2 regions of the Allorhizobium ampelinum S4 genome follow, and region 1 is predicted to be linked to the other one. Evidence: predicted binding sites of a transcription regulator. Region 1 holds the regulator's gene; the other holds the start of a gene.
What was found. Region 1 encodes LexA, which represses DNA repair genes until DNA is damaged. Its sites were predicted from a motif close to TGTTCNNNNTGTGTTCNG; they were not measured.
Positions count from the first base shown of each region.

Region 2: a site for LexA is predicted at 10,024-10,041, ahead of dinB (DNA polymerase IV). Genes of this name have one in related genera too.

Region 1 is NC_011989.1:2,108,075-2,120,255, forward strand. Features, by position in the region: gene alaS (alanine--tRNA ligase) at 1-1,696, opposite strand, end outside; gene recA (recombinase RecA) at 1,866-2,954, opposite strand; gene AVI_RS10065 (carbohydrate kinase family protein) at 3,201-4,166, shown strand; gene AVI_RS10070 (pseudouridine-5'-phosphate glycosidase) at 4,163-5,086, shown strand; gene lexA (transcriptional repressor LexA) at 5,477-6,196, shown strand; gene AVI_RS10080 (ComEC/Rec2 family competence protein) at 6,177-9,236, opposite strand; gene gltA (citrate synthase) at 9,545-10,834, shown strand; gene AVI_RS10090 (peptidylprolyl isomerase) at 11,032-12,181, shown strand, end outside.
Region 2 is NC_011989.1:2,782,553-2,794,733, forward strand. Features, by position in the region: gene AVI_RS13235 (PAS-domain containing protein) at 1-1,225, opposite strand, end outside; gene AVI_RS13240 (hypothetical protein) at 1,633-1,956, shown strand; gene AVI_RS13245 (DEAD/DEAH box helicase) at 2,265-3,719, shown strand; gene AVI_RS13250 (GMC oxidoreductase) at 3,890-6,106, opposite strand; gene AVI_RS13255 (aminotransferase class V-fold PLP-dependent enzyme) at 6,269-7,444, opposite strand; gene AVI_RS13260 (winged helix-turn-helix transcriptional regulator) at 7,917-8,273, opposite strand; gene AVI_RS13265 (nitroreductase family protein) at 8,397-8,996, shown strand; gene AVI_RS13270 (ester cyclase) at 9,016-9,417, shown strand; gene dinB (DNA polymerase IV) at 10,117-11,241, shown strand; gene AVI_RS29650 (DUF1127 domain-containing protein) at 11,602-11,748, opposite strand; gene AVI_RS13280 (3'-5' exonuclease) at 11,920-12,181, opposite strand, start outside.

The DNA.
Region 1 (12,181 bases):
CGGAGTGGTTGGCCCGTAGCCTGGAGCGACGAGCATGATCAACATTGAGCGCGACGACCGTACCGGCGCGAACAGTCCCTTCACGAACAGTGGCAACGTGGACAAACAGCCCCTCGCCCTTCTTCAAGGTATCGCGCACCTCAAGAACGAACCCATCGCCAACGATCTCACCTGTATCGCCAACCTGGCCACCAGATTCGCCATAGAACGGTGTCTGGTTGACCACGACCTGAACATTCTCGCCCGCCGTAGCTTGCTCGATCACCGCACCATCACGCACCAGCGCCTGAATTTCGCCCTCGGCGCTTTCGGCGGAATAACCGAGAAACTCGGTTGCGCCGTGCTTGTCCTTCAACTCGAACCAGACAGTTTCCATCGCCTTGTCGCCGGAGCCCGACCAACTGGCACGGGCTTCGGCCTTCTGACGCTGCATAGCATCGTTAAAGCCGGTGATATCGACGCCAATGCCACGGGCGCGCAAGGCATCCTGCGTCAGATCCAGGGGAAAACCGTAGGTGTCGTAAAGCTTGAACGCGGTCTCGCCGTCAATGCTATCGCCCTTGTTCAGAGTGGCCGTGGCGTCGGACAGCAGCGAAAGGCCACGCTCCAACGTCTTGCGGAAACGGTTTTCCTCGAGCTTCAAGGTTTCGGAAATCAACGCCTCGGCGCGGACCAGTTCCGGGTAGGCGCGCCCCATCTGCTGCACAAGCACAGGCAGAAGCTTGTAAATCATCGGATCGCGGGAACCGAGCAGTTCCGCATGTCGCATGGCGCGGCGCATGATCCGGCGCAGAACATAGCCGCGGCCTTCGTTCGATGGCAACACACCGTCTGCAATCAGGAACGCAGAAGACCGCAGATGATCGGCGATCACCCGGTGGCTGGCCCGGCGCTCGCCCTCAGCCGGAACACCGGTGAGATCAACGGAAGCATCGATCAGCGCGCGGAACAGGTCGATATCGTAATTGTCGTGCTTGCCCTGCAACAGGGCGGCAACCCGCTCCAGGCCCATGCCCGTATCGATGGATGGACGCGGCAGGTCAACCCGTTGTTCCTTGGTCACCTGTTCATATTGCATGAAAACCAGGTTCCAGATCTCGATGAACCGGTCGCCATCCTCATCGGCGGAACCTGGAGGTCCGCCCCAGATATGGTCGCCGTGGTCATAAAAAATTTCGGAGCACGGACCGCAGGGACCGGTATCACCCATTGCCCAGAAATTGTCGCTGGTGCCAATCCGGATTATCTTCTCTTCCGGCAGGCCTGCAATTTTCTTCCACAAGCCAAAGGCTTCGTCATCGGTGTGATAGACGGTGACGCAAAGCTTGTCACGATCAATACCGAATTCCCGGGTAATCAGGTTCCAGGCCAATTCGATGGCATTTTCCTTGAAATAATCGCCGAAGGAAAAATTGCCCAGCATTTCGAAAAACGTGTGATGGCGCGCCGTGTAACCGACATTGTCAAGATCGTTATGCTTGCCCCCGGCCCGAACGCATTTTTGCGCTGTGGTCGCACGGGAATAAGGCCGGTGTTCCAGTCCGGTGAAGACATTCTTGAATTGCACCATGCCGGCGTTGGTGAACATCAACGTCGGGTCATTGCGGGGCACGAGCGGGCTCGACGCAACGACTTCATGACCATTGGTCTTGAAGTAATCGAGGAAGGTCGACCGAATGTCATTTACGCCGCTCATGGGATGCCCTTGGAATAAGTGTCCGTTGCCGGACAGACGTCAGAAAACAACGGCTTTTATCGTCCGCCATGACGCCTGTCCAGCCTATCGAAAGAAAAGGGCCGGAGATGTAAATCCCCAGCCCGCAACAATGAACAGATCCAACCGCCAGATAAGCGGTCCTAATCGATCAGGCGTCGTCAAGACCGACGCTGTCATTGGCGTCCGGACCGCCATTTTCAAGAAAACGCTCGGCGATCAGACCGGCATTCTGGCGAAGTGCTGTTTCGATTTCATCGGCAACCGCTGGGTTGTCGCGAAGAAAGATCTTGGCATTTTCCCGGCCCTGCCCCAAGCGCTGGCTATTATAGGAAAACCACGCACCGGCCTTCTCAACAATCCCAGCCTTGACGCCCAGATCGACCAATTCACCGGTCTTCGACACGCCTTCGCCATACATGATGTCGAATTCCACCTGCTTGAAGGGCGGCGCCATCTTGTTCTTGACCACTTTGACGCGGGTCTGGTTGCCAACGATCTCTTCCCGGTCCTTGACCGCGCCGATACGGCGAATATCGAGACGAACCGAAGCGTAGAATTTCAACGCGTTACCACCGGTCGTCGTTTCCGGGGAACCGAACATCACGCCAATCTTCATACGAATCTGGTTGATGAAAACGACCATGCAGTTCGAACGCGAGATCGAGCCCGTCAGCTTGCGCAGCGCCTGGCTCATCAACCGCGCCTGCATGCCCGGCAGGCTATCGCCCATTTCGCCTTCGATTTCAGCTTTCGGTGTCAAGGCCGCAACCGAGTCGATCACCAGCACATCGATCGCCCCCGAACGCACCAGCGTATCGGTGATTTCCAGTGCCTGTTCACCGGTATCTGGCTGTGAGATCAGCAAATTCTGGAGATCAACACCCAGTTTGCGGGCATAAACCGGATCCAGCGCATGCTCGGCATCGACAAAGGCGCAAACACCGCCCTTTTTCTGGGCTTCGGCAATGGTTTGCAGCGCAAGCGTGGTTTTACCGGAGCTTTCCGGTCCATAAATTTCAATGATACGGCCTTTGGGAAGACCACCAATGCCGAGCGCGATATCGAGGCTGAGAGAGCCTGTCGATACGGTTTCAACCTCCACGATTTTCTCGTTCGCGCCGAGCTTCATGATCGAGCCCTTGCCGAACGATCGCTCGATCTGCGACAGGGCCGCTTCCAATGCCTTGCTTTTATCCACCGTTTTGTCCTCTACGAGCCGCAAAGAATTTTGTGACATTTGAACCACCTTTAGGTTATTGAAGCCGCGTAGGCAACGAAACAGCAGACACGAACTATGTACATGGTTTGTTCCGTTCTTGCAAGTCTTGCCCAAGTCTTTGTGTTTATTTTTTAATCTGACGGGTGTTCTCTTAATGTTTCCATGGCATTGGCCGTTAAGAGAAGTTGGTTTTCAGCCCATCGTACCCTTCGGAATGACGCCTTCGCGATTCGAATTTCCACTGTTTCCAGGAGGCTGGCAGGTATGAGTCTCGACATTCTCGTTCTGGGCGGCGCGCATATCGATCGGCGCGGACGCATCGATGCGGAAACCATTGCTGGCGCCAGCAATCCGGGGCGATGGTTGGAAGAACCGGGCGGCGGTGGCTTCAACGCGGCGCGCGCCCTGGCACGACTTGGATTGAATGTTGCTATGATCAGCCCCCGCGGCGGCGATGCGCTTGGCCAACGGGTGGCGGTCGCCGCCGAAGCGGCTGGCGTCGACGACCGGCCCTTCACCTTTTTGGATCGGAGCACCCCAAGCTACACTGCTATTTTGGAAAAAGACGGCAATCTGGTGATCGGCTTGGCCGATATGGAGCTCTACCGCTTGTTCTCGCCACGCCGGCTGAAAGTACGCGCCGTTCGCGAATCTTTCGAAGCCACACGCGTTTTGCTGGTTGATGCCAACCTGCCGCAAGAGACGCTGGAGGCGATTGCGGCCATGGCGCGTGAGCTTGCCAAGCCTCTGGCCGGGATCGGCATTTCACCGGCCAAGGTGGTGCGATACGCCGACTGCCTCGATAGGTTCGATATGCTGTTTCTCAACAGCGCTGAAGCAGCGGTTCTGGCGGGAACAAAACCGGATGCCCCTTCTGATTGGCCGGATCTGCTTCGCGCCAAAGGCCTCCATGGCGGCGTTGTCACCAATGGTGCGGGACCGGTCGTTGCCTTTGATCCAAGCGGTGACTATGCCTTGACCCCGCCGCCACTGGACGCACTGGCCGATGTGACCGGAGCTGGCGATTCGCTTTGTGCGGGGGTGCTTTCGCAAAGAGTGAATGACAGTTCCTTGCCGCTGGCGCTGCGCCACGGTGTTGCTTTGGCTGGCCTGACCCTGCTATCTGACAGGGCAACAGACGAGGACCTCACCGCAGATCGCCTCGCCGCGCGCCTTGACCTTGTTGGCGAGCCGCGCGCCCTTCCCCGCCAAACGAGTTCCCGATCATGACCCGTTCGATTTCTCCGCTCCTGCCCATCGTATACGCCCGCGAAGTGGCTGCGGCCAAGACGCGCAATGCGCCTATTGTCGCGCTGGAATCCACCATTATCACCCATGGCATGCCCTATCCGAAAAATGTCGAGATGGCGCAAAGCGTGGAGGCAATCATTCGCGACGGTGGTGCGGTCCCGGCGACCATCGCCGTGATTGAAGGCGTTTTGCATATCGGGCTGGAAGAAGATCAGTTGCAAAAACTGGCGCAAATGACTGATGTCCTGAAGGTCTCTCGTGCCGATCTCGCCTACGCCATTGCCGAACGCCGCACCGGCGCTACCACGGTAGCCGCGACGATGATCGCTGCCGCCCGCGCCAATATCTCGGTTTTTGCCACCGGCGGCATCGGCGGCGTGCATCGTGGCGCAGAAGAAAGCTTTGACATTTCAGCGGACCTGGAAGAACTGGCCCGCACCCCTGTCATCGTCGTCTGCGCCGGAGCAAAAGCTATTCTTGATATTCCCAAGACATTGGAAGTCCTGGAAACCCGTGGCGTACCTGTCGTGACTTACGACAGCGACGAATTTCCAGCCTTCTGGTCGCGGGAATCGGGCTTGAAAAGCCCACTTAAACTGGAAAGCCCCGCAGCAATTGCCAATTTCCAGAAGGTACGCGACCAATTGGGCATTGATGGCGGCATGTTGATCGCCAATCCCGTGCCGGAAGCAGAGGAAATCGCGCGCGAGGAGATGGAAATCTATATTGGCCGGGCGCTGGCCGCGGCTGAACGCGAGGAAATCACTGGCAAAGCCGTCACGCCTTTCCTGCTCGACGCAATCTATCACCTCACCGACGGCCGCAGCCTGACCACCAATATCGCGTTGGTGGAAAACAACGCGCGTCTTGCCGCGGAAATTGCCGTCGCGATGCTGTAAGCCACTGATATCAAAATGGATCGGGGGTGATAATGTCCCCGATCAGACACTGCGGCAGATTATTGTTGTCGATTTATCGTTGGCCATCCGCACTGAAACAACTTGCTACCAACTTTCATTCCGCAATTTCACGTCTTCGATAGTATCGATTTTCTCTATCTTTCTGCCCATTCCCAACCGACAGTCGTCAGGACAATAAAGCAAAGGCTTTCTGTTTCTATAGGAGCCTCTCAGCCTCCCGTATTTAAAGGATGCTTCTCGTTCGTCTCCTCTTCAACGCCGTCTCTCGCCGCGTCATCGAAGGAAATTTGCAAGAAGGACTTGCGGAACACAACTGGAACAGATAGCGTATGTTCTGTATTTGTTTCATAATTCAAAGGGTAGGTCCCAATGCTGACTCGCAAGCAACAGGAACTTTTGCTGTTTATACACGAGCGCATGAAGGAGTCTGGGGTGCCGCCCTCCTTCGATGAGATGAAGGATGCCCTGGACCTCGCCTCAAAATCCGGCATTCACCGGCTGATCACCGCTTTGGAAGAGCGCGGTTTCATCCGTCGCTTGCCAAACCGTGCACGAGCGCTGGAAGTTATCAAGCTGCCAGAGGCCATGACCTCCAGCATACCGCCCCGACGTACAGGATTTTCGCCATCCGTCATTGAAGGCAGCCGAGGCAAGTTGCAGGCAGTTCCATCCGCTCCGGCCAAACAGGTCGAGGAAGTACGCAATTCCTCATCCATACCTGTCATGGGCCGTATCGCGGCAGGCGTGCCGATCTCCGCTATCCAGAACAACACCCATGACATTTCCGTGCCGATGGAAATGCTGGGCAGCGGCGAACATTACGCCCTTGAGGTCAAAGGCGATTCGATGATCGAAGCTGGCATTCTCGATGGCGACACGGTGATCATCCGCAACGCCACCACCGCCAATCCGGGCGATATCGTCGTTGCTCTGGTAGACGATGAGGAAGCCACGTTGAAACGCTTCCGCCGCCGTGGGGCGTCCATCGCGCTGGAAGCTGCCAATCCGGCCTATGAGACCCGGATTTTCGGACCGGACCGGGTAAAAATCCAGGGCAAGCTTGTCGGTCTTATTCGTCGCTATCACTAAGCTCACTGACATCTCCAGCGCCTGACTGGACGTCGTCGCTGGCAGCAGATGGAACATTGGCGTGGGCCGTACCATTCGGTCGATCATAGCGATTGCTGCGCCAGTCGAAATAACGATGGCGGGTCCAGGGCCGATACTGATTTTGAAATGCCGTAACGATATGCAGCGTTCGGGTGGCGGGATCACCAAGCGTGATCTCCATTGCACCGAACCGTCGCAGATCGTTACGGGTCAGGACTTTCGGGGGACGTGACAGCATCGGTCCAGCGTTAGCGGCCTTCTCGGTTTGCAAGAAGGCGAGAGGTTCGCCCGCTTCTATTAGGGACGGGGAATTCTGGTCTGAGTTTGAGGCGCCGCCCTTCACTTGGCTATCTGTGGGCACTGCAACACCCTTCCCCGGTACCGTCGTTACACTGGCTGCAGAAATGTCTCCCGCTTGCGTTCGGCTGATCGTTTGGGAGCGAACGGACGGGCTGCTGTTGTCAGATGGCAGCATGTCACCATCGGCCATGATCCGTTCAATTTCAACGTCCGCCCCAGTCGCGTCTTCCGCAGGCTCCCGGGTAACGGTGGTTTCGTTTTTTTCTGAGGGAATAGTGGATGCTATCGGCGCCTTACATTCGGCATCACGGCCGGCCTCAGTCGAAACGATCAGGTCGGACAGGGCGCAAGCGGCCTGGTTGTAGTCGCGGTTCTGCACCAGGCTGACGGTCCAACCATTGCTGAGCCTCGCGAGGCAAAAGGCATCGGTGCGGCAATGGAAAAGATCAGGTTTTTTATCGGCCTTCTCCTTTGCCGTCGTCATCTCCGCCATCGCCTGTTGCGGCTCTACTGGCTCTCTTCCCTTGACTTTTTGGCCCCCCGTCTTTGTTTTTCCGGCCCGCGTTGTTTCCCGCGCCTTGTCCTCGCCTTTCCCCGCGCCCTGTTGGCCTGTCTCGATCTCAACAGCTGCCAGCTTGGGCAATATTTCAGGCGCAATCGGATCGGCAATGTCGAGCACTGAGCGCCATTGGTTGAAAATGAAACTCGGCGGACGCTTCTTGTTGGTGGCGATGGTCAAGAGATGGCGGTCGTCGGTCCGAAAGAGAGCGAACAGTTGGCCATCTTCGGATATGGCGAGATCGGGCAGTGGCGGATCGGTTTTTATCGCCTCATAGCCAAACGCCGTCAGCATCATCGCCACGCCAATCAGCCGCAGCCGCGTCTTCATCAGGGTCAGTATCAGCAGGCCGGTTGCCGAGACCGGCAGAAACCACCACTCGAACCGGCCGAAGGTGAAGCCATTACCCCAGCTCGCGACCTTGCTGGCAATCATCAATACGCCCTCAAGGCCAAGCCCCATCAACTGGATCGGCCATTGGTCCAGACCGAACGGCATGAGCAGCACGCCGATCATCGCCGCTGGCATGACAAGCATCGACATAAGGGGAGCCGCCAGGAGATTTGCCTCCAACCCATGCAATCCGACCCGGTGGAAATGCGCCGCTGAAAACATCGCTGTGGAAAAACCGCCAAGTGCAGAGGTCATCAGAATGCCGCTGACCAGCGTCATCAACGGCTTCAGCACTGTCAGCGCCGGGATCGCCGGCAGGATGGGAGGCATTCTTGGGCGTTGGCGCCAAAGGTCGAATCCGGCGATCAGGGCAAAGGTGGCTGCAAAGGACATTTGCAGGCTCGGTCCCATGACCTGGGACGGCGAGAGGAGAATCACAAGGATAGCCGCCAGCGCGGCATTGCGCAGGCTGAGCACAGGTCGGTCGAAGAAAGCCGCCGACAGCATGATAACCATCATCAGATACGCGCGCTGGGCGGCAATGTCGTAGCCGGAAATGAGAAAATAGCCGGTCGTGGTGGCTATCGCCCCTGCTGCGGCAGTCTTCTTGATCGAGCGGGCCTCCGCCATGCCAGGGACAAGGCTCAAGAGGCGCCGGATCCCCACGAAGAACAGCCCACCGGCCAGTGCCATATGCAGACCGGAAATCGAGATGATATGGGCAAGGCCGGAAACGCGAAGATCGTTATTGGCCTCCTCCGAAAGGCCGCGCCGCTCGCCGGTCACAATCGCCACGGCAAACGCGCCCGCATCGCCCGGCACGATGGCCCTGATACGATCAGAAATGCCATTGCGCAATTCCTGTGTCGTTTCATCCAGCTTGATTCCGGCACGCTCCCAAAAATCCGGTGGCGCTATCTCTGGTCCCGGCAGAAATGGCTTGGGTGGCTGGTAAAAATAGCCGATCGCGCCGGTGCCCGCAAAATAGGAGGCAAAGGCAAAATCGTTTAAGCCCGGCAAAGCCGGTCCGGACGGCGGGGAGAGCCGCGCCCTGCCCTCAATCCAGTCGCCGGGGTTGAAGGGAACATGCTTGCCGCGGGCCAGAAGCGCGACCTGCTGTGGCATACGCTTAAGACTAGGGTAGCGCGTTTGATGCAGTGCAATCACATATCTTTGATTGCCGTCCGCATTTGGTTCTACCGAAACCACTTTGCCGCGCACCACGGTCGTCACTGCACTGTCTATGATGATCGTGTCCAGACGCGCGGTTTGCACATCGGCTAGCAACATGCCAGCAAGACCGAGAGTTGCAATGCCGCAGACGGTGGCCAGGACAGGATGACGGTAACGGACCCGCAGCCAGACCACTCCGGCTGCACAAAAAGTCAGGAAGATCGGCAGACGGGGAAGGTCCTGCGGACGGGTAAACCACCAGATCGCACCGAGACCAAGCAGAACGGGTAAAAACAGAAATGTCCGACCATAGGCAAGCTCCTGCAGAGCATCCCGGTGGAGAGCACGCAGAAGGCGCTGCCAGCGGGAGACCAGCAGCGGCGATGCGCTGAAGTGGCCCTCGAAATCAGGGGCTTCCGCCTCGTCCTCCGGGTCTATGTGCGGACGCCGTAGAACCTCGTCAAACAGGGTTTTGGAAGAGCGACTATCCCATGGCAAGCCGCGCGCCGGACGCGCTTCTTTTTGCCTGATCAGTTCCCATTCCGCCGTATCCGGCATCGATCCTGCCGTCGCCCCGGTGCCCTGCAATGCCACACGCCTTCAAATCGCTGAAAACGAGCGGCGAGGCCCCTGAAAATTGCTTTTGTGATAATTCGGCAACAAAACTTACCTTGCCGCTAACGGCAGACTATCAATCAAAAGCTGTAGGAGAAAGGGGGTGTAAACCAAGAAAAGCAGTTCTGGCAATAACGCATGCCTGCAATGCAAGTGCCGATTTATTGCAATGCACACTTTGTCCTTTGGATAGCTTGGCATTAACCTCTGGATCATATAGCTAATTGCAACGCTTAACCTGGGACGAGGCGAAAGCTGCGTCTCCCGCCTATATCCGGAGGATCACCATGACGGAACAAAGCGCAAACTTGAAGATTGAGGACAAGGCCGTCGATCTTGACGTGCGAAGCGGCACGATCGGCCCCGATGTTATCGACATCGGCGCTCTTTATAAGCATACCGGCAAGTTTACCTATGATCCCGGATTTACCTCCACGGCATCATGCGAATCGAAAATCACCTATATCGATGGCGACGAAGGCGTGCTGCTGCACCGCGGCTACCCCATCGAACAGCTGGCTGAAAAAGGCGACTTCCTGGAAGTCTGCTACCTGCTGCTCTACGGCGAACTGCCGACAGTCGCTCAGAAAAAGGACTTCGATCACCGCGTCACGCATCACACCATGGTGCATGAGCAGATGTCGAAATTCTTCTCAGGCTACCGTCGCGACGCCCATCCGATGGCGGTCATGGTCGGTACTGTCGGCGCTCTGTCGGCTTTCTATCACGACTCGACCGACATCACCGATCCGCACCAGCGCATGGTTGCCAGCCTGCGGATGATCGCCAAGATGCCGACCATCGCCGCCATGGCTTATAAGTATCACATCGGCCAGCCCTTCGTTTATCCCAAGAACGATCTGGATTACGCCGCCAACTTCCTCAACATGTGCTTTGCCGTGCCTTGCGAGGAATACAAGGTCAACCCGGTTCTGGCCCGCGCCATGGACCGGATCTTCATCCTGCATGCCGATCATGAGCAGAACGCCTCCACCTCCACGGTGCGCCTGGCTGGCTCGTCGGGTGCCAATCCGTTTGCCTGCATCGCGGCTGGCATCGCCTGCCTCTGGGGTCCTGCCCATGGCGGCGCCAACGAAGCGGCCCTGAACATGCTGCGCGAAATCGGCACGGTTGACCGGATTCCGGAATATATCGCCCGCGCCAAGGACAAGAACGATCCGTTCCGCCTGATGGGCTTCGGTCACCGGGTCTATAAGAACTACGATCCGCGCGCCAAGATCATGCAGAAGACCATGTATGAAGTGCTGGAAGCCACCGGCAATGCCGGCGATCCACTGATGCAGGTCGCGCTCGAGCTGGAAAAGATCGCCTTGAGCGATGAATATTTCATCGAGAAGAAGCTCTATCCGAATGTCGATTTCTATTCCGGCATTACGCTTCGCGCCCTTGGATTCCCGACGGAAATGTTCACCGTTCTGTTCGCGCTCGCCCGCACCGTCGGCTGGATTGCTCAGTGGAACGAGATGATCGAGGATCCGCAGCAGCGCATCGGTCGTCCGCGCCAGCTGTACACCGGCGCACCCAAGCGCGACTACCTGCCCGTCGCCAAGCGCTGATCGGCAATACCCTGTCTTATGCAAAGCCCGGCGATCAATTCGCCGGGCTTTTTCGTGGGCCTGCCTGCCAATGACAGGTTTCATGCCACGGCATTGGGGTTTTCCATCAAGAAAGCCTTCAATTTGTTCAGGGATTGCTTTAAGCAACGGCGACTGCTTCGCATCCGGCGAAGAATATTGATGAGGTTTTCGTTCCGATGCTCGTGATCCTGAGAAAAGCTGCCGGCACCTGGGTGGCAAAAGGGCTTCTTCTTTTGCTTGTCGCGTCCTTCGCGATTTGGGGCATTTCCAGCTCGATCATGAGCGACACGTCGGACAAGGTCATCAAGGTCGGCAGCCAGAGCGTCAATTCCAACGAATTCCGCCTCGCCTATCAGCGGCAGATCTCCGATCTCAGCCGCCGTTTCGGCACACAATTGACAAGCGAGCAGGCCCGTTCGCTTGGCATCGAATCGCAGGTCTACCAACAGTTAGTCGCGGGTGCAGCCCTCGATCAGTTGGCCTCGGACATGAATCTCGGCCTTTCCCAGGACCGCCTGGCGCAGTTGATCGGTGACGATCCGGCCTTCAAGAACACCAATGGCCAGTTCGACCGGCAATTATTCACCTCACGGCTGCGCAATTCCGGCATTCGTGAGCAGGATTATATCACCGAGCGCTCAAAGGTCGCGGTTCGCAGCCAGATCGTCGATGCGACGGCGGAAGGATTCGTGCCTCCGAAAGTGCTGATCGATGCGTTGAAACTCTATCGCCAGGAAAGCCGCAGCATTGACTACCTGCTGCTGACCACTGCCAATATCGACCCGATCAAGGCACCGGACGAAACGGTCCTTAAAACCTGGTTCAACACGATGAAATCGCGCTACCGCGCGCCGGAATATCGCAGCTTTTCCTATGTAAAACTGGAGCCTGCCGATATCGCCGATCCGAAAGCCGTGACCGACGAGCAGGTGAAGCAGGAATACGACGCCAACCTCAAGAAATTCGAAGTGGCCGGCACCCGGACGCTGGAGCAATTGACCTTCCCGACCAAGGAACTGGCCGAAACCGCGGCTCAGTCGCTGAAGAATGGCAAGACCTTCGATCAGTTGGTGGCCGACCAGGGCAAGACGGCGACAGATGTGCTGCTGGGTGATTTCACCCGGGCAGATATTCCCGATCAGAAACTGGCCGATGCCGCATTCGCCGTCGCCAAAGACAGCGATACAACACCTGTCGTTGAAGGCGCCTTCGGCCCGGTTATTCTGCGGGTCAGCAACATCAAGCCAAGCCACACGAAGACGCTGGACGAAGTCAAGGATCAGATTCGCGCTGATCTTGCTGCCAATGCCGCGGCCCAGCAGATCA
Region 2 (12,181 bases), 670 kb from region 1:
CTTCGCGCAATTGTCGTTCGCCGATCTTCAGCAGCGAAACATCCGCCAAAGTCCCGACGATATAAGGCGCGCCATCCTTGGTCTCGATCCGCTTCAGGCTGGTCAGCAAGGGCACGGTGTCGCCATTGGGCATGATGATCAGCTGTTCGCGCTCCGTCGCGCATCCAGTTTCCAGGACCTCGATATTCTCCTGGCGCAGGGCCTCGCCTTCGGCAGGAAACATCTCGTCTTCCCGCAAGCCATAAAAGCGGGTCCGGTCGCCACCCAGCATTTGTTCATAAGCAGCATTGGCAAACACCAGCCGCCGGTCGCCATCGCGCAGAAAAACCGGCTCCGGTACATTTTCCAACGCTGCACGGTAAAGAGTACTTTCGCGCTCATAGGTCTGCGCCTCGGTAACATCGGTATAAAGCAGCAGAAACTGACCGTTTTCCAGGCGGTTGCCCCGGGCCGAAATCACCCGTCCGTTCGGCATGGCGATCTGGCATGGCTCTGGTTCGTCTATCGACGCGGCAAGGAATTGGCCGGATGTATCCTCACCACTCCCATCCCACCCCGCACCTCCGATAACGTCGAGAACCGCCTGAAAATTCATGCCGAACTTCAGCTCGACCGTTGTCTCACCCAACATCCTGGAGAAACTGGTGTTGAAATAGACAATATCGAGCTGCGAATCGAGAAGCAGCACGCCAAGCGGAATGAGATCGAGAAGCATCGCATAATCGGCTGGCAGGCAGGCACCAGGCGCCCCATTACCAACACCAGCGCTCCCACCTTGAGAAGCGACCTCTCTTGAGATTTCAGCCATGGCAGAAGGCATCTGGGCGCCGGATGGCAGCGGCTCTTTCTTCCAGCCCCGGCTCTTGACCCGGCCAGGCCGCTCGCGAAACACCCCGAAGACATAGGGCATTTCGTCTTCGGTGATGAAGCGCTCGATCTGCACCCGGCAATGCTGGCGGCCGCTGTGATCGAAACACAGAGCCAGATGTTCTTCCGCAAACACCAGCGCCCGGCGCTCGACATCCTCCCAGGCCAGATCTTCCGGACGGTCCGTCAGTTCCCCCGCCCGCTGTCCGAGAAGATCATCGAGATCCGCTCCAAAAAATGCGACAAAGGCGGGATTGACGGCAACGAAACGAAGCTCGCTATCCTTGATGAAAGCGGGCACATCAAGCCTGGCGATTTTCTCGCACGCTATGGTGAGCAATCCGCCTTCTATCGGCAATGGAATCCCCTTCGTTGCCCGAGCCGCCTGCATCACGGATGAACCTCTCTGTGCCCTTTTCCGCCGTGGAAACAACCCTATCACCAGGCAAAACACAAAACAAAGCGCCTTACTGAAAAAATCCTGTCAATCTCCTGTTTCACAAAGCTTTTTACCAGCACGGGCAGCACCGTGCGCAAGACAGGACCGAGCGCCCAGTCTTTGTGGCGGAGACGCGCCACGCCAACCGGCAATCTTATAAAATATTTTTTAAGTTCAATATCTTATGGCATTTACTCTTGTGGCGTCCGTCGCTTTAAATGACGATAATTTAATCTTGGCTCCACAATTCCATCATTAATCTGCCCGTTTTCAGGATCATCTTCATACCATTCTCTTCGGAGAAAAAGTTCTGAAAGGATCAAACCATGTCCGTATTTCGCATGAGTATGTCTGCGGGCCTTGTCGCCACTCTCGTAGGTGCCTCGCTGATGGCGACGGCCCCTGCCGCAGAGGCCCATGACCCGTTCTGGGGTGGCGTCGCAGCCGGTGCCGTCGGTGGCATCGTCGGCAGCGCCATCGTCAACGGAATGGATGGGGGACCGCGCTATTACCGGTCCTATGACCCACCACCACCGCCCCCACCGGTTTATCGGACCTATTATCGTCCGGTCTATGCGGCGCCCTGCCACTTCGAGCGGCGCTATGATGAATGGGGCGACAGCTACCGCGTTCAGGTCTGCCCCCGGTAAATGATCTGCCGCCCGTCACCCAGACGGGGATTATAGTAGAAATATTCAGCGCCCGCCCGTCCATGATGGGCGGGCGCTTGACATTTGGCCGCAAAACGCGCAAAAGCGGCGCAAGCTTTCAGCCTTCTGGCCGCCGCGTGAGCGCGCCACTGCATTCCGGCTTTGCCTATTTCGGCACTGTCATGCAAAAAAGGTATGGGTGCTTCATATATGACCGCATCAGCGGTCAAACGCACCGAAAGTCGTTTCCAACTTACAAGTTCCCAATTCACGCGGGGTTCTTGACGCCAAAGACCGCTATAATCGCAATGAGGCGATCGTGGCTCAGTGTCTTGGCGCCCCGAAAGGTTTATGAATTGACCAGTTTTAACGAACTTGGCCTCTCGCCGACTGTTGTCGCCACGCTGACCCAGCTTGGCTTCGAGACCCCTACCCCCATCCAGGCGCAGGGTATTCCGGTGGTGATGGCCGGTCGCGACCTGATTGGCCTTGCCCAGACCGGCACCGGCAAGACCGCTGCCTTTGGCCTGCCGATCATTGAGTTGCTGATGAAGGACGAACGCCGTCCCGACAATCGCACCACCCGCACGCTGATTCTTGCCCCGACCCGCGAACTCGTCAACCAGATCGGCGACAATCTGCGGTCCTTCATTCGCAAGACCCCGATCAAGATCAACCAGGTGGTTGGTGGCGCATCGATCAACAAGCAGCAGCTTCAGCTGGAACGTGGCACCGACATTCTGGTCGCCACGCCGGGCCGGTTGCTGGACCTGATTTCCCGCAATGCTATTTCGCTGCGCGCCGTCACCCATCTGGTGCTGGACGAAGCCGACCAGATGCTGGATCTGGGCTTCATCCACGATCTGCGCAAGATTGCCAAGATGGTTCCGGCCAAGCGCCAGACCCTGCTGTTTTCGGCCACCATGCCGAAGGCGATTGCTGATCTGGCCGGTAGCTTCCTCAACAATCCGGTCACTGTCGAAGTGTCGCCTCCGGGCAAGGCCGCCGACAAGGTCGAGCAGTATGTTCACTTCGTCAACGGCCAGAACCACAAGACCGAGCTGCTGAAGAAGACCCTTGCCGATCATCCCGATGGCCGTTCCATCGTTTTCCTGCGCACCAAGCATGGCGCTGAAAAGCTGATGAAGCACCTGGAAATCACCGGTTTCTCGGTTGCCTCCATTCACGGCAACAAGAGCCAGGGCCAGCGCGAGCGCGCCTTGAAGGGTTTCCGCGATGGTTCGATCCGCACGCTGATCGCCACCGACGTTGCCGCCCGCGGCATCGACATCCCGGCTGTCAGCCATGTGTTCAACTATGACCTGCCGGAAGTGCCGGATGCTTATGTCCACCGCATCGGCCGTACTGCCCGTGCTGGCCGCGACGGCATTGCCATCGCCTTCTGCGGTCCCGATGAAGCCCGACTGCTGCGCGACATCGAGCGGTTGATGGGGATTGAAATTTCCGTTGCCAGCGGTGAAGCTCCGGCTGACCGTGGCCGCCCGGCCCGTCCGACCCGCCGCGCAGGTGGCGGTGGTGCAGGGGCCGGTGCTGGCAACCGCAACCATGGCAACCCGGCCCGCAAGGATGGCCGTCCGCAAGGCCGTGGCCCGCGTGAAGAAGGTGATGGTGGCGAACAGCGTTCGGCCCGCCCGGCCAACCGCAACAAGCCAGCCAACGGTCGCCCGGCCCGCCGCCCAGACCGTCCACGCCAGGACGGCCCGGCCCGCGCCGGTGCAGGCGGCCAGCGCCGCGAGCGTTAAGCGTCCTCTGTGATTTTGCGAAAGGCCGGTTTTCCGGCCTTTTTCTTTGACCAGAAGACATGAAACACGGCTGAAAATGGAAAAAGGGCCGTGTGTTTCATCAAACACACGGCCCTTTGTTATGTTATCATGATTGCTTGCCCGTCAGCTTTCAATGGTGACGGAGCAGCTCACTGCTGCGTGGTGCCGACGATATTCCCGGTGATTTTCGTCATGCAATATTCGGCCACGGCGGCAATGGTCCATGCCGGGGTCGCGGCACCGGTGGAACCGGGGATCAAAGAACCATCAACCACATAGAGGCCCGGCACCGCCGTCTCGTTGTCGGCTGCCAAGACCTGGCCGTGTTTGTTGCAGGCCTTGCCCAGCACGCAGCCCCCGAGCGGATGGGCCGTGACGCCATAGGCCACCACGAATTCCTCCGGCACGCGTTTGGGGTCCCAGCCTTCCAGGCTTCGGGCGTGATGCAACCGGGTCGATTGCAGCGCTGGCAGCGGGCCACGATAGGTGAGCGGTCCATTGCGCCGGGTCAGGCTCTCGCCCTCCTTGCTGGCATTGACTTCTCCCCATGTGGTCAGCACCGTGGTGAGCGCATTGACCGAATCCAGCACGCCGACATTGATATCGCCAACCTCGGTAGGCTCCGCCCCCTCGTCCTTCTCTGTCGGCGTATTGGGATAATACAGGCTGTAGACTTTGCGGCCCGAAGACTTGTCCGAAGCCGGATCCACGAGGAATTCGCCCGGCGCCGGCTGGTAGCAGACCGACATATTATAGGTGTTCTGCAGATTGTCGGCTTCGTCATACCAGGCCGGATAGAGCATGAGGCGAATGAAAGACGCCGATTTATTGACCTTCATGTAGTCGATCGACTGATTGAAGGCCGCCTCCAACTCGTCATCCGGAAGGGTGATGCCATTCAAGGTGTCGTCATTGACGAAATAGAAGGAGGCATCGGTCGAACCGGGACCGCCATCCGAAGGCCGCGTCTTGATGCTCAGGTCCTGAGTGCCGGTGACATCGCCATTCTGGCCCCAGAACTTGCCAACATATTTGCTCAGAGCTGGCAGGCCTTTGGTGTCAGGTGCCTCTGGATTGGGATTGTTGGAATATTCCAGCAGCATCGATGCCGTATGCATGGAGCCGGCGGAGAAGATCACGTTCTTCGCCCGGTAGACCAGCAGTGTCGGATTGGCGACATCGGTCGGTGCGATCTGCTCGACATTGATGACATAAATTGGGCTGTCTTTATCGGAATTCGGGTCCTGATAGACATTGGTGACATTGCTCAGGCAACGAATGTCAAGCAGGCCGGTGTCCTTGGCCTGCTTGAGGTAATTCTGGTCCAGCGCCTTCTTGACGCCGAGCAATTCCTGGCCTTCCGACGGCGTCTTCGAGATCGAATAGCTGTTCATCCCATACCACATTTCGCCGATGATGGCGGAGGGCAGCATTTCGACTTCCACTTCCTTGCACACCACGCTCCAGTCGAGCGCCAGCTTGGTATATTCCAGTTGAACCGACTTAATCGGCGTTTCGACTTTACTCAACCGGACAGCATCTTCGATTTTCTTGACCTGCTTCCTGAAGCTGCGAGTGGAAAGATAGGGCGGGCTTCTCTTGAGCGCATAGGTAAAGACCGGTTTCTCTCTGACGGGCACCGTCTCCGTCACCATGTTGTCCTTGTCATCGATGGTTTTAGGCTCCATCATTTTCTCGACGGTGTCGTAATGCTGCGCCAGTTCGCCATAGGACAGCAGTACACTCTCGTAGGAGTCCAACTTCTCGGGATCGCGGAAGGCCAGGGTGAAGGCCAGCTGAGACGGCTTCTGGAAGAAGGTATTGTAGACATGCGAGGTGCCGCCGAGCGCCGCGCCAACGATGGTGGTCATGGTTGGTGTCGGGGCGGGAGCATCCGGCACCGGCTCCGGCGGCGGTGGCGGATAGGCAACGATCATTTCCACCAGGCCGGGATAGACCGGGATCGGACGCTGCGCATAGGTGGTCATCGTATTGAAGTTGGCCGTCTCGCCATCCAACTCCTCGGGCTGGCCATAGGTATCCGGTGGAGATTGCGGCGTGCCGAACGGCTCGAGATCCATCATCCAGCCAGCGCGTCCATCCGGCTGGCGATAGTTGCTAAACGGCGGCGCTTTGGTGGGCTGGCCTGTCAGATTGCCCCACCAGTCCTTGCCGCGCTCCAGCAGCAGCACGGGCTTGCCTGCAGTAGCCGAATAATTGACGTTCTGGAAGGCCTCGCACAGCCTGAGCGCGGCGACGCTGCCGCCGAAGCCGGAGCCGATGATGATCGTATCATAAACAGTCTGGCTGACGCTTCCGGGATTGACGATTTCTTCGGCAGGCGCCGAAACTTTTTTCGAAGACACGATAAAGACCCCCTAGGAAATATTGGGTTCGAAAGGAATACGAGGTTCAAAGCAGGCCTGTCCGGTCCGGATCGCACCGGACAGGTCTGTTCATTCTCTTGGTTTGCTTGTCTTTTTGGGAAAACTGGCTTCCCCTCCGTTCAACCGGAAGGGAAATCGAACTCACATGACAATGTGCTGGTGGTTGGCATTCATCTCAACGACTTCATGGCGAAGAGAGGGAATGACATCCTGATTGCTGGAGACGATCTCCGCCATGATTTCCGAAATGCGCGTGCAATCGGCTTCGACATAGCCAAGACGGGTGATTTCCGCCGTGCCGACCCGCATGAAGCCATCCACATGGATGTTATGCTGCTTCAGTTTATCGCGATATCCCTGACCCATCTGCCGGTCGAGCTTGGGCAGCACCTGGTGGCAATAGGATAATTCCGAGAATTTCTTGGTGGACTGGCCCCGCATCTCATAGCCCTTGGCTTGCAGCGTGTTGGCGAAGGCGCGCGAATTCTTCACCACCTGCTCGGCATAACGCTCCCATGGCACTTCATCGATGACGATGCCCAGCGAGGCAATGCGCGCCAGATGCGGATTGCAAATCATCGTCGGTCCATTCAACGGCGTGAAATTGGAGACGATGTCGATGCGATCGTTCAATTCTTTGCTGTTGGTGACGATAATGCCGCCCTGCGGACCGGGGAATGTCTTGTGGGTTGAGCCAAACAGAATATCGGCGCCCTCGTTGAGCGGGTCCTGATACTGCTTGCCAACGATCAGGCCAAGGCTGTGCGAGCCATCATAGGCGACGATGCCGCCATAGCTGTGCACAAGATCGGCCACTTCGCGCACCGGCATGGGAACGGTGAAGATCGACGCACCGAGAATGACCAGCTTCGGCTTTTCCCGCTCAAGCAGCTCCAGAGTGGCTTCGAGATCGAGCTGCCACTCCTCATCATCGAACGGAAGCGGCAAGGAAACCCGGTCAAACACTTCGTAATTGAAGGGATATCCGCCACCTGGAAAGAAAGGAGGCACACGCCCGACCTTGTCGCCCGGTGAGGTCAGCGCGAAGACAACGGCCATCAGGCTCGCACTGCCGGAAATCGGGGAAATATTCACATATTCGGCGTTGAAAAGTTTTTTAGCCTTCTGCTCGGTGATCGCGACGATTTCCTGGGAAATATCGGTGCCGGCATAAAATGGCGCCGCATAGCGGGACGCAAGGTCGGAACTCAGGGCCGCCAAAGCGGCCGGAGACATACGGTTTTCACTGACGATCAGGTTGATAGCACCCGTTCTCACATCATTATGCTTGCTAATAAGTTTTACAATTTCATTCATAATTCGCCTCGTTAATCCTGGGAGGTTTAAGGACTGCGCGCGAGAATTAGCAGTCAGTAAATTCTAAAACTACCCTAAATTGTAACTGTAATTTTTGATTGTTTTTTTCAACCCAAAAAAAGTCATTCGGCGCCGTCAGGACAGAGACGTCAGGATGTTGCCGACGGCGCATGGCGCGAGCTTCATGATCTCCAAGAGCTAGCCTTGGTGAAACATAAACAAGAACAATATGTTATGTTATTTCTTAGAAGAAGCCACTACGGCAGGCGGCAAAGGCAGCACGAGGCTCTGCACCGCAATCGACCCGTTTTCGCAATCAGTTTCCGATCCAAGCGTACCGATACCGAGCAGCCCTTGATGAGCGATGGCCCGAAGCTTTTAGCGGCGTATTCAACAGGTCATACGGCGCATGAAACCTTAAGAACCAGCAACCCATCGCTTAATCGATCTATTCGCCAAAAGCCGATGCTTTTTAACGATCACGCCCCAACGATCTGGATTTGCGGATCGTTGCATGATTTGCCTCGGCCCAATTTTTCATCAGATGAAACGGCACCAACAAGGAACGCCCAAGCGGAGTGAGATCATATTCCACCCGCTGCGGGACAACCGGATAGACCCGGCGTTCGACAAGGCCATCCAGTTCCAGTCGCCGAAGCGTCTGCGACAGCATCCGCTGCGAAATATCGGGAATGCATCGCTTCAGCTCTGAAAACCGCAGCGTCCCCCCTTCGAGGTGCAGAGCGATCAGCATGCTCCAGCGGTCGGATACGCGGTGAAGCACATCGCGTATGGGGCAGTTTTCCAGGTTGTTTTCCAGAGTTTCCATCACGTTAAACGATTGCCCGGTTACCTCAGGGTTACCAGGTAATTTCTCGCTCCCTTTCTTGCGCCGCTGACCACCGCGCCATAGCCTGGCGCGACTGGTAACGAGAAGAGAGCAGGTTCAATAATGGATGTAAAGACAATCTCCCGCACAGCGGACCACCCGATCGAAGATTTCTTCCTGGATCGTTGGTCTCCGCGTGCCTTCACCGAAGAGACGATTTCCGAACAGGATTTGCTTGGCGTGCTGGAGGCGGCGCGCTGGGCACCCTCCGGCCTGAACGCCCAGCCCTGGCGCTTTATTTACAGCTTCCGCGGAGAATCCCAATTTGATGGAGTCATCGCGGCGCTCTGGGAAGGAAACCGGATCTGGGCGCAACATGCGGCGGCGCTGATCGTCATCACCACAAAGACAACTCTCGTTCCACCGGGCAGCGATGCGGAGGTTCCCAATCCCGGCCACACCTTCGACGCGGGAACAGCCTGGGGCTATCTCGCGCTCCAAGCCCATCTGAAGGGCTGGTCCACCCATGCCATGGGCGGCATTGACCCGGTAAAGACCGCCGAAGCGGTCAATATGCCCGAGGGATATGCCATGCAGGTGGTCATCGCGATTGGACGACGCGCAAGTGCTGGCCAGCTTCCAGAGGCGCTGCGTGGACGTGAAACACCAAGCCCGCGCCGCCCTGTCGACACCTCCGCTTTCCACGGCACATTTCCCCTTTGACTGAATAGAGACGAGAATCATGAGCGACCATAAAAAGGCGATTGTCAGAAAACTCATTGAGGAGGTTCAGGTCGGCGGCAATTACGCCGTCTTCGATGCCCTGATGCATCCTGATTTCATCGACCACACGCCCACCCCCGGCTTCGCACCGGATCGCGACAGCGTGCGGGCATTCTACCGTGCCTTCCACGCCTCCTTCTCCGAACCGGTCTGCGAGATCGATTTTCAGACCGCCGAAGGCGACCTCGTCACCACCCGCAAGGTCTATTCCGTTACCCACACTGGCGCCTTTAACGGCATTCCGCCAACCGGACGGCGCATAACATTCGACGTTATCGATGTGCTGAAGATCGAAGGAGAGTTCATTACCGCGCATTGGGGCATTCTGAACCTCATGAAGATCGTCGCGCAGATAAGCTGACCCTTGAAATAGCCGGCGCGTAGGATCATCTGCGCGTCTGCGCCTGTCGGAACGAGAGGATAGAGGAAAAGGTCCGAATCAAGGGATCGAAACCAAAAAAGCTCCAAATCTTTGTCGCCATCTTGATCCGACACCCTTCTGCATAATTCCTTAGACCAGAATCGATTCAAGGAATTATACAGCAGGTACAAAGCTTTACAGCGCGGTGGGAATTTGCAAATTTAATGATATGGCGCATCCGACAGGATTAGGCATGAAAAATCATAAATACATGATTTATATCAGAAAAATTCCCTTTTTGTCAGTCAAAATTCTCATTTTGTATCGCAGTTTATATCTCACTTTGTATCGCAAAAAATGGACTTCTTACGACTGAAATCTGTTGAATAACAGGGGTAAATATTAGCCGCACGCCGCCGGGAATGCTTGCGCCCTGAGGCGTTTCCAGAAGCCACACGTAGAGAACAAAATGCGGCGTTCTTCCTTGTTTCTTTTATGGTGTTGGCCGACGGCAACAAGCTTTCCCGCATGACGGGATTCACGGCAATCTCGGGCGTTTCATGAACTTCTCCTTTCAGGGCTTTGCAGCTCACTTTGCCGATGCTATGTTCATTATTTGTTCCAAATACTTTTATGCGGCGGTCGGGAGGTCAGGCAGTTTTATTCATGCGCGATAAAACACATCCGAGGGATCACGCCATGACGAGTTCGGAAGGACCTGAGACGGCCATGAGCCCAGATCGTTCGACCGGCGTCTCTGTGCGCAAGATCATCCATGTCGATATGGACGCCTTTTATGCCTCTGTTGAACAGCGCGACAAGCCCGAACTGCTCGGTAAGCCCGTCGCCGTTGGCGGGTCCGCGGCCCGTGGCGTGGTGGCGGCCGCAAGTTATGAGGCACGCGCCTTTGGCGTGCACTCGGCGATGCCGTCCGTGACCGCCAAGCGCAAGTGCCCGGATTTGATCTTCGTGCCACCTCGCTTTGACGTCTACCGGCAGGTCTCTCACCAGATCCGCGAGATCTTCGCCGAATACACGCCGCTCATCGAGCCACTGTCATTGGACGAGGCCTATCTCGATGTCACAGAAAATCTGAAGGGCATGGAGATCGCCACCGAGATCGCGCTGGAAATCCGGGCAAAGATCAAGGCAGCCACGGGTCTCAACGCCTCAGCTGGCATTTCCTACAACAAGTTTCTGGCAAAGATGGCAAGCGACCTGAACAAGCCAAACGGTCAGGCTGTCATCACGCCCAAAAACGGGCCAGGCTTTGTCGAGGCCCTCCCCGTCAAGAGATTCCATGGCGTGGGACCCGCCACGGCCGAGCGGATGCAACGCCATGGGATCGAAACCGGGCTCGATCTGAAATCGAAGTCGCTTCAGTTTCTTCAGACGCATTTCGGCAAGTCAGGGTCCTACTTCTATGGCATCGCGCGAGGCATCGACGAACGGCAGGTCAGAGCAGATCGCATCCGCAAATCTGTTGGTGCTGAGGATACGTTTGTCGAGGACATCGATGATCTCGATCCGGCCAGGGCGGAACTGCGGCCCCTGGCCGAGAAGGTGTGGCGCTATTGCGAGTCGCACGACATCAAGGGAAAGACCATCACCGTCAAAATCAAATATTCGGATTTCAGCCAAGCGACACGCAGCAAGACCGTGGCAGGATACGTATCGGACATCGACATGATCATGGGGATAGCGGAGCCCCTGCTCGCCTCAGTATTCCCGTTCAAACATCCGGTGCGGCTGCTTGGGATCACCCTGTCATCGCTGAACACCGAAGAAAGCGAGCAGACACCGCAGCTCGCGCTCGAACTCTGATGCGACGGCCCTGAAAACGAAAAAGCCTGCCGCGGGAGGAGGTGCGGCAGGCTTTCCGAAAAGAACCGAACAACGGCTGGGAGGAGGAGTGCCGCAGTTCCGACAGACGTGCCCTGGGAGGAGGAGTAGGCCGTCTGAATTCGAAGCTCTGCGGGAGGAGGTGCATCGCTTCGATAAAAATAAGGATACCAGTTTCCGCCGCACACGAAACAGACTTTGCTGCAGTGCAGCTATGCAAGAAGCGCAAGGCCCTTTTGCGGCGTCAGAAGTATCGAGCTGAGGCTCCGTGGTGGGCCACATACAAAAACGCCCGCGTCATCAGCGGGCGTAGTATCAATTCAATAGCTTGGAAAAAGCCGCTTAGCGAGCAACCGACTGGCGGGCAACGCTGTTGATGTCAGCGCGATTGATGCCCAGATCCTGCAGCTCACGGGTGGTCATGCGACCCAGTTCGGTAACGGTCTGACGATACTTGCGCCAATTGTTGAAAGAGCGTGCTACGTTCATGATGATCCCCTTTCGTGAGGTCTCTTGACGCCAGCAACCTTGCCTTGGTTCCAACGTCGTTTCGATAATTGGAATATAGGCCCTTGCCCGCCCGTCGATAAGACACAAGGTCTGAGGTCAGCCATGCACTCAAAGCATTGGTCTTCTCGGAAACTGATCAAAGCGATTGCATCAAGCCCTAAAACGGTCGAAGGCAGTCAGGCGTTTGATCGGTGGATCTGCCTCGGGATAGCGGTAGATTTCGGTTCGCAGGTATGAGAGTTCCTCGTCTAGCGCCTGTTCATCGACTTCGATCCACCAGGATTTCGGACGACCGTCGCTTCCGTCAGACCAACGATAGCCTCTCGCTTTCAGGTGGTCCTTCATGTCAAAGGGGCTATTCTCGGCAAGGATCCGGACACGCGATCGCTGGCTTGCTTGATAGAGTTCAGCA